One region of the Streptomyces sp. NPDC055955 genome, then DNA from elsewhere that is predicted to be linked to it. Evidence: riboswitches for the same ligand, from Rfam matches in the RefSeq annotation. Region 1 holds a riboswitch; the other holds the start of a gene.
What was found. A riboswitch is a leader RNA that binds a small molecule or an ion and turns the genes downstream of it on or off. The one in region 1 is predicted to bind cobalamin.
Positions count from the first base shown of each region.

Region 2: linked by a shared signal. The riboswitch ahead of ACFC96_RS45120 (HoxN/HupN/NixA family nickel/cobalt transporter) and the one ahead of ACFC96_RS04410 (ABC transporter substrate-binding protein) in region 1 are both predicted to bind cobalamin.

Region 1 covers NZ_JBHJYS010000002.1:243,714-251,186, forward strand. The annotation lists gene ACFC96_RS04400 (ABC transporter ATP-binding protein) at 1-412, opposite strand, end outside; gene ACFC96_RS04405 (FecCD family ABC transporter permease) at 409-1,515, opposite strand; gene ACFC96_RS04410 (ABC transporter substrate-binding protein) at 1,512-2,576, opposite strand; cobalamin riboswitch at 2,647-2,848, opposite strand; cobalamin riboswitch at 2,939-3,172, shown strand; partial or broken gene ACFC96_RS04415 (hypothetical protein) at 3,184-3,336, shown strand; gene ACFC96_RS04420 (dihydrolipoyl dehydrogenase family protein) at 3,407-4,831, opposite strand; gene trxA (thioredoxin) at 4,959-5,363, shown strand; gene ACFC96_RS04430 (aldehyde dehydrogenase family protein) at 5,552-6,988, opposite strand; gene ACFC96_RS04435 (LacI family DNA-binding transcriptional regulator) at 7,102-7,473, opposite strand, start outside.
Region 2 covers NZ_JBHJYS010000043.1:20,725-28,197, forward strand. The annotation lists gene rho (transcription termination factor Rho) at 1-508, shown strand, start outside; gene ACFC96_RS45105 (GNAT family N-acetyltransferase) at 569-1,057, shown strand; gene ACFC96_RS45110 (inorganic diphosphatase) at 1,211-1,645, shown strand; gene ACFC96_RS45115 (metalloregulator ArsR/SmtB family transcription factor) at 1,671-2,033, opposite strand; cobalamin riboswitch at 2,123-2,347, shown strand; gene ACFC96_RS45120 (HoxN/HupN/NixA family nickel/cobalt transporter) at 2,376-3,470, shown strand; gene ACFC96_RS45125 (YoaK family protein) at 3,513-4,226, shown strand; gene ACFC96_RS45130 (hypothetical protein) at 4,318-5,043, shown strand; gene ACFC96_RS45135 (ATP-binding protein) at 5,578-7,308, shown strand; gene ACFC96_RS45140 (roadblock/LC7 domain-containing protein) at 7,425-7,473, shown strand, end outside.

The DNA.
Region 1 (7,473 bases):
TGCGGGCGAGCGCGGAACGCACAGCCTCCTCGTCCTGCGCCGACGGTGGCATCCATGCCCTGCGGTGCGGGACGCGGCCCAGACGTACGACGTCCTCGACCGTCAACTCGACCTGCGTGTCGGCCTGTTGCTCGACCACGGCGACGCGGCGCGCGAAGTCCCTGCGGCCGACGGCGCTCAGCGGTGCGCCGTCCAGGGTCACGACTCCGGCCTGGGGAGAGATGATGCCGGCGAGCAGGCGCAGGAGCGTGGTCTTGCCCGAGCCGTTGGGTCCGATGAGGCCCGTGACACCTCCGGGCGCCGGGTGCACGCTCACACCGTCCAGGATGAGGTGTCCGCCGGTTTCACGGCGGACCCGGTCGGCCCGCAGCCCGTCGGCGGTTCCGTGGGTGCGCATCGTCGGAACGGTCATCGGCGCAGACTCCGGGTGCGGTGAAGGACGAGCACGAAGGCCGGTACGCCGATCAGCGAGGTCACCACGCCGACCGGCACCTCCTGCGGGTCGAGGACGGTGCGGGCGAGCGTGTCCACCCACACGAGGAAGACCGCGCCCGCCAGCGCCGTCACCGGCAGCAGCCGCGCGTGACCCGGACCCGCCAGGGCCCGCGCCGCATGCGGCAGCACCAGGCCGACGAAACCGATCGCGCCGGCCGAGCTGACCAGTGCCGCCGTGAGCAGGGCGGTCGTGCACAGCAGGAGCAGGCGGGTGCGGGCCACGTTCACGCCGAGCGACGCCGCGGCGTCCCGCCCGAACGCGAAGGCGTCGAGCGTACGAGCGTGTGCGACGCAGATCACGAGCGCCGCCACGAGCAGCGCCAGGCACATCCGCACGTCGGTCCAGCCCGCCCCGCTGAGCGAGCCGAGCAGCCAGAACAGGACGCCGCGCGTCGTCTCGGCATCCGCCGCGGTCAGTACGACGACGGAGGTGAGCGCGGAGAACAGCTGCATGGCGGCCACCCCGGACAGCACCACACGGTCGGTGGAACCGCCGAGAACCTGGCTGAGCGCCAGTACCAGCGCGAAGGAGACGACCGCGCCGAGGAAGGCGCCGCCCGAGACCGACAGGGCGCCGCCGCCGACGCCGAGTACGACGACCAGGACCGCGCCGGTCGAGGCGCCGGAGGAGACGCCGAGGACGAAGGGGTCGGCGAGCGGGTTGCGCAGCAGCGACTGCATCACGGCGCCGCACACCGCGAGCCCCGCGCCGCACACGGCGGCCAGCAACGTGCGCGGCAGCCGCAGGTTCCACACGATGCCGTCGCGGATGGGGGTCAACTCCGGTTCGGCCAGGCCGAAATGGGCGGCCACGGCCGACCAGACATCGGTCATCCCGATGTCGGCCGGGCCGATGGTGATGGCCAGGGCCACGGACACGATGAGCACCGCGAAACCGGTCGGCCAGGCGAGCACGCCACGCACCGCATGAAGCGGCTTCCCGACGGCGGGTGACGGCACGGCCTCAGGGGGCACCTCGGAGGGCGCCTCGAGGGGTGGGGACGACGCTTCCACGCTCATCCGGCGAGGCCGAACGCCCGCAGTTTCGCGGCGACTTGCTCCACGCCCTCCACCGTTCGGATCGTCGGGTTCATGGCCTGCCCACTGAGCAGCACGTACCGCTTCTTCTTCACGGCGGTCATGTTCTTGGTCACGGCGTTGGACTCGAGGAACTCGATCTTCTTGGCGGCGGATTCGGCGGTCTGCGAGCGGCGCGTGAGATCGCCGATGACGAGGACGTCCGGGTCCCGGTCGGCGACCGTCTCCCAGTTGATCTGGGGCCATTCGTCGCGGGTGTCGTCGAAGACGTTCTTCGCCCCCACCTCACGGGTGATGACGCCGGGCGCTCCGCAACAGCCCGCCATGTAGGGGGAGTCGGAGTTGGCGAACCAGTACAGGAGGGTCGTGCGGGAGGCGTCGATGCCGCCGGTCGCCTTCTTCACGCGGGCCTTGAGCGCGGAGACGAGCCGCTCGCCCCGTTCACGTACGTCGAAGACGGCGGCGAGGTCGCGGATTTCGCCGTAGACGGTCTCCATCCCGAGGGTCTTCGTGCGGGCGCCGTCGCCGCCACCGCTGTTGTCCTTGCCGACACAGTCGGAGGGCGAGAGGTAGGCCGGAACGCCCAGCTTCGCGAACTGGTCGCGTGGCGCCACTCCACCCTTGCTCAGCGTGGCGCCGAACGAGGCGGCGACGAAGTCGGGTTCGGCGTCCAGGACCTTCTCGAAGGACGGATAACGGTCGGCGAGCCGCTCGACCTTCGCGTTCTCCTTCTCCAGTCCCTTCATCACCGGGTCCGTCCAGGTTCCCGTGCCGGCCATACGGTCGCCGAGGCCGAGGGCGAGCAGGATCTCGGTCGAGCCCTGGTCGAGAGAGACGGCACGCTCGGGCGCCGCTTTCACCTCGACCCGTGCACCGCAGTTGTCGAGTACGACGGAATGGCCGGCGGCGCCCTCCTGGGCCGCGGGCGTGCGGGCGGATTCGCCGCCGCAGGCGGCCAGGACGAGCATCCCTGCGAGAGTGAGCGCGGCACGGGGTATGAGGCGGGCGGAGCCACGGCGCGTGGCGGGGTGCGCGAAGGGCACGGGGACTTCCTCGATGTCGAGGGCTCATGCGCGGAGCCCGGTCGCACGGTCTCCCCCGCCGCCCCGACCGGAGCCCGCGAAGGCTGCCAGCAGGTCTTCGGACTCGGGATCACCCGGACGGGGCGCCTTCCCGGACCGCGTGCGTCCAGTGGCCGATGCTCCGCCCGTCACCCTCACCGCTGCGCGTCAGCTCCGGATTCGCACCGGATTCCCTGACACATACCTGTCCGAGTTCCCGCAATGCGGGGCAGACGGGCATGAGTTCGACTGGCCTTGGAAAGCTACCACGGCACCCGCATGCAGAGGGCGGCCCCTTCTCGTCCGGTGTCCGCGGTGCGGGGCGGGCTCGCGCCGGACCGCACCGCGTGCGTAGGGCGACCGGTGCGGCTGGTTCCACCCGTCCACCAGACGGGAGCGTCGTAGGAGGGAACCCGGTGGGAATCCGGGACTGCCCCGCAGCGGTGAGCTGGAACGACCACCGTCACACACACCGGCCCGATGAATCGGGCTGGGAAGCGACGGCCGGCAGGTGTCCGCCCGACACCGGACGGACGGGCCCGCGAGTCCGAAGACCTGCCCGTTGCCCGTGCGTGAACCATTCGTGCGCGTGCGCAAGGGACTTGAGGCGATCCCCGCCGAGCGGCTGTGGGTCGACCCCGACTGCAGCCTGAAGTTCCGCGGCCGGCCCGAGACCCGTGCTTCTCCGGATAACCGGGTCGCGGCGGCCCGCGCGGTCCGCGGCGAACTCTCCGCGTCCTGACTCTGGATGAGACTGTCCGGGCGGGGGGCATCGTGTCTCGCCCGGACAGCCACGTGCAGGGGGACGTCCCTCAGCCGCGGTACGTCTCCAGCAGCCTCAGCCACACCTCGCTCACCGTCGGATAGGACGGGACCACGTGCCACAGGCGGTCGATGGGGACCTCTCCCGCGACGGCGACCGTCGCCGAGTGGACGAGTTCGCCGACGCCCGGACCGACGAAGGTGACGCCCAGAAGGATCTCTCGGTCGAGGTCGACGATCATGCGGGCGCGGCCGCGGTAGCCGTCGCCGTACAGCCCGGCGCCCGCCACCGAGGCGATGTCGTAGTCGACGGCGCGGACGCGGTGGCCCGCCGCCTCGGCCTCCGCGAGGGTGAGCCCGGCCGAGCCCGCCTCGGGGTCGGTGAAGACGACCTGCGGGACAGCGGAGTGGTCGGCGGTCGCCGCGTGGGCACCCCAGCGGTCCGTCTCCAGGAGCGGGACGCCCTGGGCGCGGGCGGCGATGGCCGCGCCCGCGATACGGGCCTGGTACTTGCCCTGGTGGGTGAGGAGCGCGCGACGGTTCACGTCCCCGACCGCGTACAGCCAGGTGCTGCCCTCGACCCGGAGGCTGTCGTCGACGGTGAGCCACGAGCCGGGTTCGAGGCCGACCGTCTCCAAGCCGATGTCGTCCGTGCGCGGCGCGCGGCCCGTGGCGAAAAGGATCTCGTCGGACTCCAGGGTCGAGCCGTCGTCCAACGTGGTGACGACGGTGCCGCCCTCACGGGTGACTCCCTTGACGGAAACGCCGGTCCGCACCTCCGCGCCCGCCTCGACGAGGGCCTGCCTGACCAGCTCACCGGCGAAGGGTTCCATCCGGGGCAGCAGGCCCGGTCCCCGTACGAGCACCGTGACCTGCGAGCCGAGGGCCTGCCAGGCCGTGGCCATCTCCGCGGCGACGACTCCGCCGCCCACGACGACGAGGCGGCCCGGCGCCTTCTGCGCGCTGGTGGCCTCGCGGCTCGTCCACGGCTCGACGTCGGCCAGGCCGGGGAGGTCGGGCACCGCGGCGCGCGTGCCCGTGCAGACCGCGACGGCGTGGCGGGCGGTGAGGACGTGCTCGGTGCCGTCGGGCCCGGTGACGGTGACCCGGCGGGGGCCCGCGAGGCGGCCCTTGCCCCGGTAGAGGTCGGCGCCGATGGACTCCAGCCAGCTCACCTGGCCGTCGTCCTTCCAGTGTGAGGTGTACTCATCACGGCGGGCGAGGACGGCGGGCGCGTCCAGAGGACCCTGCACGGACTCCCTCAGGCCCGGCAGGCGTCTCGCGTCGGCCTGGGCGATGACCGGGCGCAGCAGTGCCTTGCTCGGCATGCACGCCCAGTACGAGCACTCGCCCCCGACCAGTTCGCTCTCCACCACCGCGGCGCTGAGGCCCGCCGCGCGTGCCCGGTCCGCGACGTTCTCCCCGACCGGCCCGGCGCCCAGAACCACCACGTCGTATGTGTTCTCATCCGTCATGGGCCCCAGTGTGGTCGCAGGTGTGCGCCGGGGCCACACGGGTACGCGCGCGGAATACGTCCATTACCGGGACCGTTGTGTACAGCGGCTTCAGCACCGCAACCAGGAAGCAGGAAGAGGGCACATCATGAGCAGCACCACCGTTGAGCTCACCAAGGAGAACTTCGACCAGACGGTCACGGACAACGGGTTCGTGCTGATCGATTTCTGGGCGTCGTGGTGCGGGCCGTGCAAGCAGTTCGCGCCCGTCTACGAGAAGGCCGCGGAAGCCAACCCGGACCTGGTCTTCGGGAAGATCGACACGGAGGCGCAGCCGGAGCTCGCGTCGGCGTTCGGTATCCAGTCGATCCCGACGCTGATGATCGTCCGTGACCAGGTCGCCGTGTTCGCCCAGCCCGGGGCGCTTCCGCAGGAGGCCCTGGACGACGTGATCGGCCAGGCCCGGAAGCTGGACATGGACGAGGTGCGCAAGTCGATCGCCGAGCAGCAGGCCAAGGCGGGCGAGGAGGGCGCGGGCGGCGAGCAGGCCTGACGCCACCACCCCCATACCGACGGCCGCCGGGCCCGTACTCTCCGTACGGGCCCGGCGGCCGTTTCACGGTCACAGGCAGGGGGCGGGGGCGGGGGCAGAGCGGGTCGTGTGCGCGAGGCCCGAGCCGATCCGTGCGCAAGGCCCGAGCCGGTCGCGTGCGCGAGGGCGGAACGGGTCGCGTGTGGGAGTCAGAACGGATAGCCGGCCACGTCGCCGCGCACCGTCGTCCACCGGGTCTCGGTGAACGCCTCGATGTTCGCCTCGCCGCCGAAGCGGGCGCCCGTGCCGGACGCCGCGACCCCGCCGAACGGGGCGACCGCCTCGTCGTTCACCGTCTGGTCGTTGATGTGGACGATGCCGGTGGGGATGCGCTCGGCGAGGTCGAGGCCGCGCGCCGGGTCGCGGGTGACGATGCCGAGGGAGAGCCCGTACGGGCTCGCGGCGGCCAGCGCGGCCGCCTCGTCGGTGTCGGTGAAGGACCGGACGGGCGCGACGGGGCCGAAGACCTCCTCGGCGTACGCCGGGGTGCTGTCGTCGACGCCGGCGAGGACCGTCGGCCGGTAGAAGAGGTCGCGGTGCGTGCCGCCCGCGGCGAGCTTCGCCCCCGCGGCGGTGCTGGCCTCCACCAGGCCGTGGATCTTGGCGAGTTGGGCCGCGTCGATGACGGGGCCGAGGTGGACCTGGTCGCGGTGCGGGTCGCCGACGGCGAGGGAATCGGCCTTCGCGGCGAGGCGTTCGACATACTCCTCGTAGAGCGAGGCGTGGACGAGGTGGCGGCCGGTCGTCATGCAGATCTGGCCCTGGTGGAAGAAGGAGCCCCAGGCCGCGGTGGAGATGACGGCGTCGAGGTCGGCGTCCGCCAGGACGATCAGGGCGGAGTTGCCGCCCAGTTCCAGGTGCGCCCGCTTGAGGTGGCGCCCCGCGGCCTCGCCGACGGCCCGTCCCGCGCCGGTGGAGCCGGTGAAGGAGATGACGGGGACGTCCGGGTCGGCGACGAGCGCCTGCCCGGCGTCGGCCCCGCCGGGCAGGACGTGGAGGACGTCCTGTGGCAGGCCCGCGGCGGCGAGGACGGCCGCCAGGGCGAGCCCGCCGCAGACCGCGGTGCGCGGGTCCGGCTTGAGGACGACGGCGTTGCCGAGCGCGAGGGCCGGGGCGACGGAGCGGATGGAGAGAATCAGCGGGGCGTTGAACGGGGCGATGACACCGACGACACCGGCCGGGACCCGGCGTGTGTACGACAGGCGCGGCGCCTCGCTGGGCAGAACCTGGCCGGTGGGCCGGGACGCGAGGGCGGCGGCCTCGTAGCACTCCTGCGCGGCGACGTGCAGCTCGAAGTCGGCCTTGCCCGGGATGGACCCCGACTCGCGCACGAGCCAGGTGCGCAGCTCGTCGGCGTGTTCGGTGAACAGGTCGCCCGCGCGGCGCAGGACGGCGGCGCGCGCGAAGTGGGGCTGCCGGGCCCAGTCGCCCTGGGCCGCCGCTGCGGCCCTCGCCGCGGCGCGGACGTCGTCGGGGGAGGCGAGTGTGACGGTGGCGAGGCGCTCGCCCGTGGCGGGCTCCGTGACCACGTGCTCAGCGCCCGACAGCGGGCGGGCCTGCCAGGTCTTCGGGTCGAGCAGGGACATGCCGGATCTCCGATCGGTCACTGATCTTTGGGTCGGCGCGCGGGGCCGTGCGCCGACCCATGTTGTTGAGCACGCAACATCCTAGTCGCGTGGGCCCCGTGCGGCCCCGGCCCTCACGTCGACTGCCGGGCCACGACGCGAGCCCGGAGCATGTCGTGCGACTCGGTGACGACGCCCGGCTCGCGCACCAGGCGGTCGACGAGCTCGGCGAGTTCCCGCCCGGACGGCAGCTCGATACGGACCGTGCTCAGTCGGGGCCGCAGCAGCCGCCCCAGCATCAGATCGTCGGCCCCGATGACAGCAGTCTCCTCCGGGATGCCCACGCCCGCGTCCTGGAGCGCCCGCATCAGGAGCATCGCGTACTCGTCGTTGTACGCGAACACGGCGTCGAGCCCCAACTCGCCCATTTCCGGAACCAGTCGGGCCGCCGACTCCTCGTCGTACGTGAGCGGCAGCTCGAAGACCTCGGCGCCGGCGCCGAGGAC
Region 2 (7,473 bases), on a different contig from region 1:
GGACGGCCGGGACGTCGTCATCCTCCTGGACTCCCTGACCCGTCTGTGCCGCGCCCACAACAACACGGCCTCGTCCGGCGGCCGTACGCTCAGCGGCGGCGTCGACGCCTCCGCGCTGATCGGGCCCAAGCGGTTCTTCGGAGCGGCGAGGCTCGCCGAGGAGGGCGGCTCGCTCACCATTCTCGCCACCGCGCTCGTCGACACCGGCTCTCGCGCCGACGACTACTTCTTCGAGGAGCTCAAGAGCACGGGCAACATGGAGATCCGCCTCGACCGCACCCTGGCCGAGCGCCGGATCCACCCCGCCGTCGACCTCGCCCGGTCCGGCACGCGCCGCGAGGAACTCCTGCTTCCGGAGGCCGAGTTGGCGGTCGTACGGGGACTGCGGCGCGCACTTCAGTCGCGGGACGGACACACCGGGCTCGAGACGCTCGTCGAGCGGATTCGGCAGACGCCGGACAACGCGACGTTCCTGCGGCAGGTGCAGTCCACCGTTCCCACCGCGTGAGACAGCCGCCGCACAAGGACCCGGTTCGATCGGCGCGGCAGGATGCGTAATACTCTCACTATGACTTCGAGCATTACAGCCTCGGGAGGCGCGGGGGACGGCGGGGCGGTCCGGGTACGCAGGGCGACCGCCCGCGACGCCAAGCGGCTGACCTGGCTCGTGCGTACGTCCCGCGCCTACGAGGCCCCGTACGCGTCGATGGTGGCCGGCTACCGGGTGGGCCCCGACTACATCGAGGCTCATCGTGTCTTCGTCGCGGTCGGCGCCGACGACCTGGCGCTCGGGTTCTACGCGCTCACGCTCGTGCCGCCGGAGCTCGACCTGATGTTCGTCGCCGACACGGCGCAGGGGCTCGGCATCGGGCGGCTGCTGGTCACCCACATGAAGGAGGAGGCGCGCGCGGCCGGACTCGCCTCGGTCCGCGTGGTCTCGCACCCGCCCGCCGAGGGCTTCTACCGCAGCACGGGAGCCGTTCGCACGGGCACCGCGGCCGCCGACCCGCCCGCCGTGATGTGGGACCGGCCCGAATTGGAGTTCCCGATCGGCTGACGCGTCCGTACTCCCTGGAGCACACTCGAGGTGGACGAGGAGGCCGGCTTGGACAACGAGGTCCGACACACCGACGCAGCCCACGGCACCGACGCGGTCCACGCGTTCGACGTCACCGTGGAGATCCCCCAAGGCTCCCGCAACAAGTACGAGATGGACCACTCCGTCGGCCGGATAAGGCTCGACCGGATGCTGTTCACCTCCACCCAGTACCCGGCGGACTACGGATACGTCGTGGGCACCCTCGGACGCGACGGCGATCCGCTCGACGCACTCGTCCTGGTGGGCGATCCGACGTTCCCCGGCTGCACCGTCGAATGCCGGGCGATCGGCATGTTCGTGATGCGGGACGAGAAGGGCATGGACGAGAAGATTCTGTGCGTGCCCGCGCACGACCCGCGCCACACCTCCGTGCAGGACATCGAGGACATCCCCGAGTTCGACCGGCTGGAGATCACGCACTTCTTCGAGGTCTACAAGGATCTGGAGCCCGGCAAGTCGGTCGAGGGCTCGCACTGGGAGGGTCGCGACCTCACGTACGCGGAGATCGCCGCCGCGCGCCGCCGGGCCGCCGCCCGAGAGGGCTGAAACCGGCCATGACGGCGCGCACGTGTCAGTGCGCGCCGTCCGTCGCGCAGTGCTCCAGCAGGTCGGCGGTCGCCGCGTCGACGACGCGATAGCGCACGATCCTGCCCTCCTTCTCCCCCTCGACCACGCCGGCCGCGCGCAGCAGCCGCAGCGCCTGCGAGACCGCCGGGTCGTTCATGCCCGTGGCCACGGCGAGATCCGACACGGCCAGCGGCCCCGCCCGGTACAGCGCGAGCAGCAGCGCGAGGCGCCGGGGATCGGCGAGCAGGGAGAACCGGTCGGCCCAGGCGCGGACATGCCCTGGCTCACCGATGGCGGCGATGGCCTCGCAGACGCGGTGGCCGTCGATCGTGCGGCGGTCGGCGCGCTCGGCAGGGACGAGATGCATGACGCCATCCTCGCAGCCGCCGATGTGATCTTGAATACCCGCGCACACCTACGCAGCTGTGCAGCCTTGCAGGCGTCGCCGACCGGCCTCTACTGTGGGCGGGCCGTGGTGCTCGGGAATTCGGTGACGGTCCTTCAAAGGACCCAGACCGAAGCGGCCCTCGCCACTGTGATCGGGCCCCGGGTCCCTCGGCAACGAGACGACTCGGGACGCCTCGCCCCACCACGCCACTGGCTGCCGCGCGCAGCTGGGAAGGCAGGGGCGGACGCGGACACCCGTCAGCCAGGAGACCGGCCACGGCATCTCACGAAGTGATTCCACGAGGTGTTGGAGCGTGACCGCATGACCCTGCCCGTAAAGTCCCCGCAGACCGGACGCGACGCGTTCCACTGGCGGCGCGAGGACACCGTCCGCACCGCCGGGCTCCTGGCGGTGATAGCCGCACTCCATGTCGTCGCGTTCGGCGTGCTGTTCCTGCTCGTCGTGCCGGAGCACTACGAGGTGGGGTCGAAGGCCTTCGGCATCGGCCTCGGCGTCACCGCGTACACCCTGGGGATGCGGCACGCGTTCGACGCGGACCACATCGCCGCGATCGACAACACGACCCGCAAGCTGATGGCCGACGGCAAGCGCCCGGTGTCGGTGGGGTTCTGGTTCGCGCTCGGCCACTCCAGCGTGGTGGTCGTGCTCGCCGCGCTGATCGCCGGGGGCACCCAGCTCGCCGGGCGGATCATGAACGAGGGCTCCGCCACCCATCAGACGCTCGGCGTCATGGGCACCACCATCTCCGGGTCCTTCCTCTACCTCATCGCGGCGCTCAACCTCGTCGCCCTGGTGGGGATCCTGCGGGTGTTCCGGGCGATGCGCGCGGGCTCGTACGACGAGGCGGAGCTCGAACAGCACCTGGACTCACGGGGGTTCATGAACCGGATCCTCGGCCGGTTCACCAAGTCCATCACCCGGCCGGGCCAGATGTACCCGCTCGGCTTCCTCTTCGGTCTCGGCTTCGACACGGCGACCGAGGTCACGCTGATGGTGATGGCGGGCAGCGGCGCGGCGGCCGGACTGCCCTGGTACGCGATCCTGTGCCTGCCGCTCCTGTTCGCCGCCGGAATGAGTCTGTTCGACACCCTGGACGGGACGTTCATGAACTTCGCGTACCAGTGGGCCTTCTCGAACCCCGTGCGCAAGGTGTTCTACAACCTGGCCATCACCGGCCTCTCGATCGCCGTCGCCTTCCTGATCGGCACCATCGAGCTCGTGGGGGTCCTGCACGACAAGCTCGAGCTGCGGGACTCGGTGACCGGCTGGATAGCCGGGCTCGACCTGGACAACGTCGGATTCATCATCGTGGGTCTGTTCGTCGTCGTCTGGGCGGTCGCCATCGGGTACTGGCGGCTCGCGAAGGTCGAGGAGCGGTGGGCCGTGCGGACCTGATCCGGCGGGCCGCCCGGACCGGGACTCCGTATGGTCGTGCGGGTGAGTGAAGCCAGCGTTCCACCGGCGGAGCCCGCGCCCGTGCCTCGCAGGTCCGCCCTCCCCGTGGCCCTCACGATCCTCACGGTCGTGAGCGGCTTCGTCGACGCGGTCAGCTATCTGGGCCTCGGCCGTGTCTTCGCGGCGAACATGACCGGCAACGTCCTCGTCATCGGCTTCGCCGCGGCGGGCGCTCCCGGGTTCTCCGTCCTCGGGTCGCTCACCTCCCTCGGTGCGTTCCTCGCGGGGGCCGCGTGCGCCGGGCGGCTGGCCGGAGCGTTCGCAGGGCGGGCGCGGGCGGCCTGGGTGCGGTCGGTGTTCGTCACGGAGGCGGTCCTGCTCGCCGTGGCGACGGCCGTCGCGTTCGCGTGGCCGGGACGGGCGACGTACGCGCTCGTCGCCGTCCTCGCCGGGGCGATGGGTCTGCGCAACGCGACCGTCCGCAAACTCGCGGTCCCGGACATGACCACGACGGTCCTCACGATGACGCTGACCGGGCTCGCCTCGGACTCCTCGCTCGCGGGCGGCTCCGATCAGGGGGCGGGGCGGCGGATCGTCTCCGTCGTGGCGATGCTCGTGGGCGCCGCGCTCGGCGCGCTTCTCGTGCTGCACCACGGCCTCGGCTGGCCGCTCCTCGTCAGCACCCTGCTCGTGGCGGCCGCGACGGCCGGATATCGCGAGCCGGCCGCCGACGCGGACGACATCCGATCGGCCTAACCCTGCGGGCGCCGTCCGCCCGGGCTCACTAGCGTCCTGACCAGGACCGCAGCTCCCCCTGCCGCTGCGGCACAGGGACCGGAGACGCCTCATGTTCTGCCCCATAGCCACCGTCATCACGACGACCGCCTGCCTCACCGCGCTCGCGCCCGGGACAGCGGCCGCACAGCACCCCGTCGCGGCGCCCGCCGCGGTGACCGCACCCGACGAGGTGGGCCGGACCGGCTCATTGGGCCGGACCAACCCCTTGAGCCCCTCCGACGACGGACCTCTCGACCGGGGCCCGGACGACGGGACCCGTGACCGGGGCTCGGTGGACGGAACCCGCGACCGGGGCTCGGTGGACGGAACCCGCGACCGGGGCTCGGCGAACGGCGACTCCTACGCGGAGGCACGCCTCTCGCCGTCCACGGCGGTGGGGGCCGCGTCCACCGCCGAGATCACGGTCTACTGCGCCGGCGGCGGGCGCGGCTCCATCACGGCCCGCTCCCAGGCCTTCGCCGCCGGCTCCGTCACACTCCCCATGTTCGGCGGCGGAATCGGGCAGGACGGGCGCACCCAGTACCGGGGGACTGCACGCCTGGCCGGCGAGGTCGGGACCAGCTCGCAGGTGTCCGTGCAGGGAGCCTGCCCCGACGGCAGGCAGTGGAGCACCCCGATGAACCTGGCACGCGACAACTATCGCGGCGCACGCGCCGGAGTCGGCAGCACCGCGAGCGGCGGCGTCGACCTGGGCCGGATCGGCTTCGGCGCGGCTCTCGCGGGCGGGGCCGCCTGCCTGCTGTGGCGCAGGACGCGCGCACCGCGCGAGAACTGACCGGTCCGTCCGCCGACCGACACCCACAAGGCAAGAGCGCCGTTACGTCCGTTCCGCCCTCGACCAAGCGCGCTTTGCCGACAATCGCCTCCATTGCGGCCGGCCGAACGGGACTCCCCGAGGCTCCCCGTCGATGACGCAGCGCCGCGGATCCGGCCGGGGTTGGCTGAAAATAGCCCCCCGACGGTAACGCGACAGCCACTCAGAGAGGTCGTTCACCGGCCGACGCACCGGCGAGCGCTCCCCGGCCCGAGCCCGCTCGCACCCCACACCCGTACACCTGTCCCTATTTGACGTACCCATGGCGGCGGTCGTCGTTACCACGATCCCCTGACAGGCTGGCGACTTCGCGACGAACTTCGCCGCCGGGCGCTCTGCGCTCATTGTCCCGGTTCTCTCACCACGTGCGGTGGCTAGCATGAGCGCCACATACGTGCCGGAAGATCACCATCCCGTTGGTGGGACCGGCCGTGCGGCCGACCAGAGCCGATCGGCCACGCCCTTCCCGCACGCAAGCACCGATGGGACCGCGGAATGCCAGTGCCTGCCAGCCCGAGGCCGCGCCGAACACCCACGCCGCGGCGCTCCACGCTCGCCGTCCCCCTCGCCGTCCTCGTGGTGGCCGGAGCGGCAGTCGGTGCGGTGACCGCCGCGGCTCCGCAGGCCGCCCGCACCTGGGTGCTGGTAGCGCTTCTGGTCAGCTGGCTCTGCGTGGCCGCCTCTCTCCTGACTGCCGCTCTGCTCCAGCAGCGCGCCCGAGGTGCCGTAAACGCCGCGCAGGACGAATCGCTCGCGCTCCAGCAGCAGTTGACGCAGCGCGGCGCCGAGGCCGCCCATCTCGTGAACGTCACGCTGCCCTCCGTGTCGAAGCGACTGCGGGACGGCGCGGACTCCGAGGAGGCACTCGCCGCGACCGCGCCGCCCGCGGACCGTCAACTGCGCCAGACGCTCGAGGCGTTCACCGCCGAACTCGACGACGCCGTACGGCGCGAGGAGTCCGCGGTGGCCGCCGCTCAGGACACGGCCCACCGGATCGCCCGCACCGACCGCGACCTGGACGAGCTGGCCACCGCGACCCTGCCGGCCGCCGTCGCTGCGCTGCGCGAGGGCTCCACCGCCGACGCGGTCCTCTCGGGCCTCGATCACCCGGACGACGCGCACCTGCGCACCCTGACGGAGTCCTTCGTACGGGAACTCGCCACCAGCGAGCGGCGGGCAGCGGCCGCCCAGGCCGCCAGCGCCAAGGCCCTCAGCCGGGTACAGGCCAAGTCGGTCAGCATGCTCGCCGATCTGCGCGAGATGCAGGACCGGCACGGCGAAGAGGTCTTCGGCGATCTGCTCCGGCTCGACCACAACACGTCCCAACTCGGCCTGCTCACCGACCGGCTGGCCCTCCTCATGGGCGGCCGCGCCAGCCGCGCGTGGAACAAGCCGATCGTCATGGAGAGCATCCTGCGCGGCGCGGTCGGCCGGATCGCCGCATACCAGCGGGTCAGGCTCCACTGCGCCACGCACGCCGCGATCGCCGGCTTCGCCGCCGAGGGCGTCATGCACCTCCTGGCCGAACTGATGGACAACGCCGCGAACTTCTCGCCGCCCATCGACGAGGTCCACGTCTACGTCGAGGAACGCAGCGCCGGGATCGTCGTGACGATCGAGGACAGCGGCCTGAAGATGGCCGACGCGGCCATGCGCCGGGCCGAGGCGGCGGTGTCGGGCCGCGAGACGGACCTGGCCTCGCTCCAGGGCACGCGGCTCGGCCTCGCCGTGGTCGGCCGCCTCGCCGCCAAGTACCGCATCAGCGTGAACTTCCGGCCGTCCTCCCGCGGCGGCACGGGTGTCGTGGTCCTCCTTCCGCCGCAACTGCTCGCCCAGCAGCGCGATCCCGCCCCGCAGCAGCCCCCGGTCCGCCGCGCCGCCCCCGCCGCACCTGCCGCATCTGCTTCGCCTGTGACGGCGCCGGACCCCGCGCCGCAGCCGTCCGACGACACCACGCCCGGGATTCCCGCCCAGGCCGACCCACCGTCCGCGACGCCGGGCGGCCTGCCGGTACGGGCACCGGGACGCACCATGGCCTCGGCCGAACGCGACCGCAAGGACCGTGCCCCCTCCGAAGGCGGCACGCCCACGGACGAGTCCGTGCGTGCGCCGCGCGACGCCGGTGCGCAGTTCGGCGCCTTCCACCGCTCGCGGCGCGCCCGCGACGAGACGCCCGGCACGTCGCCCGAGGTACCCCACCAGGCCGACGAGTCACCGGCCGAGTAGCCCGCCCCGCTCCCCGCACGCGCCCGGGCACCGGCGCCCCATCCCCCGTACGAGAACGATTGATTGGAGGCACGGGCTGGTGACCGGCTCGCCGGGCACAACCCGCCCCACACGCCATGCGGACCACTGACAACAGCCTGACCTGGCTCCTGGAGAGCCTGCTGG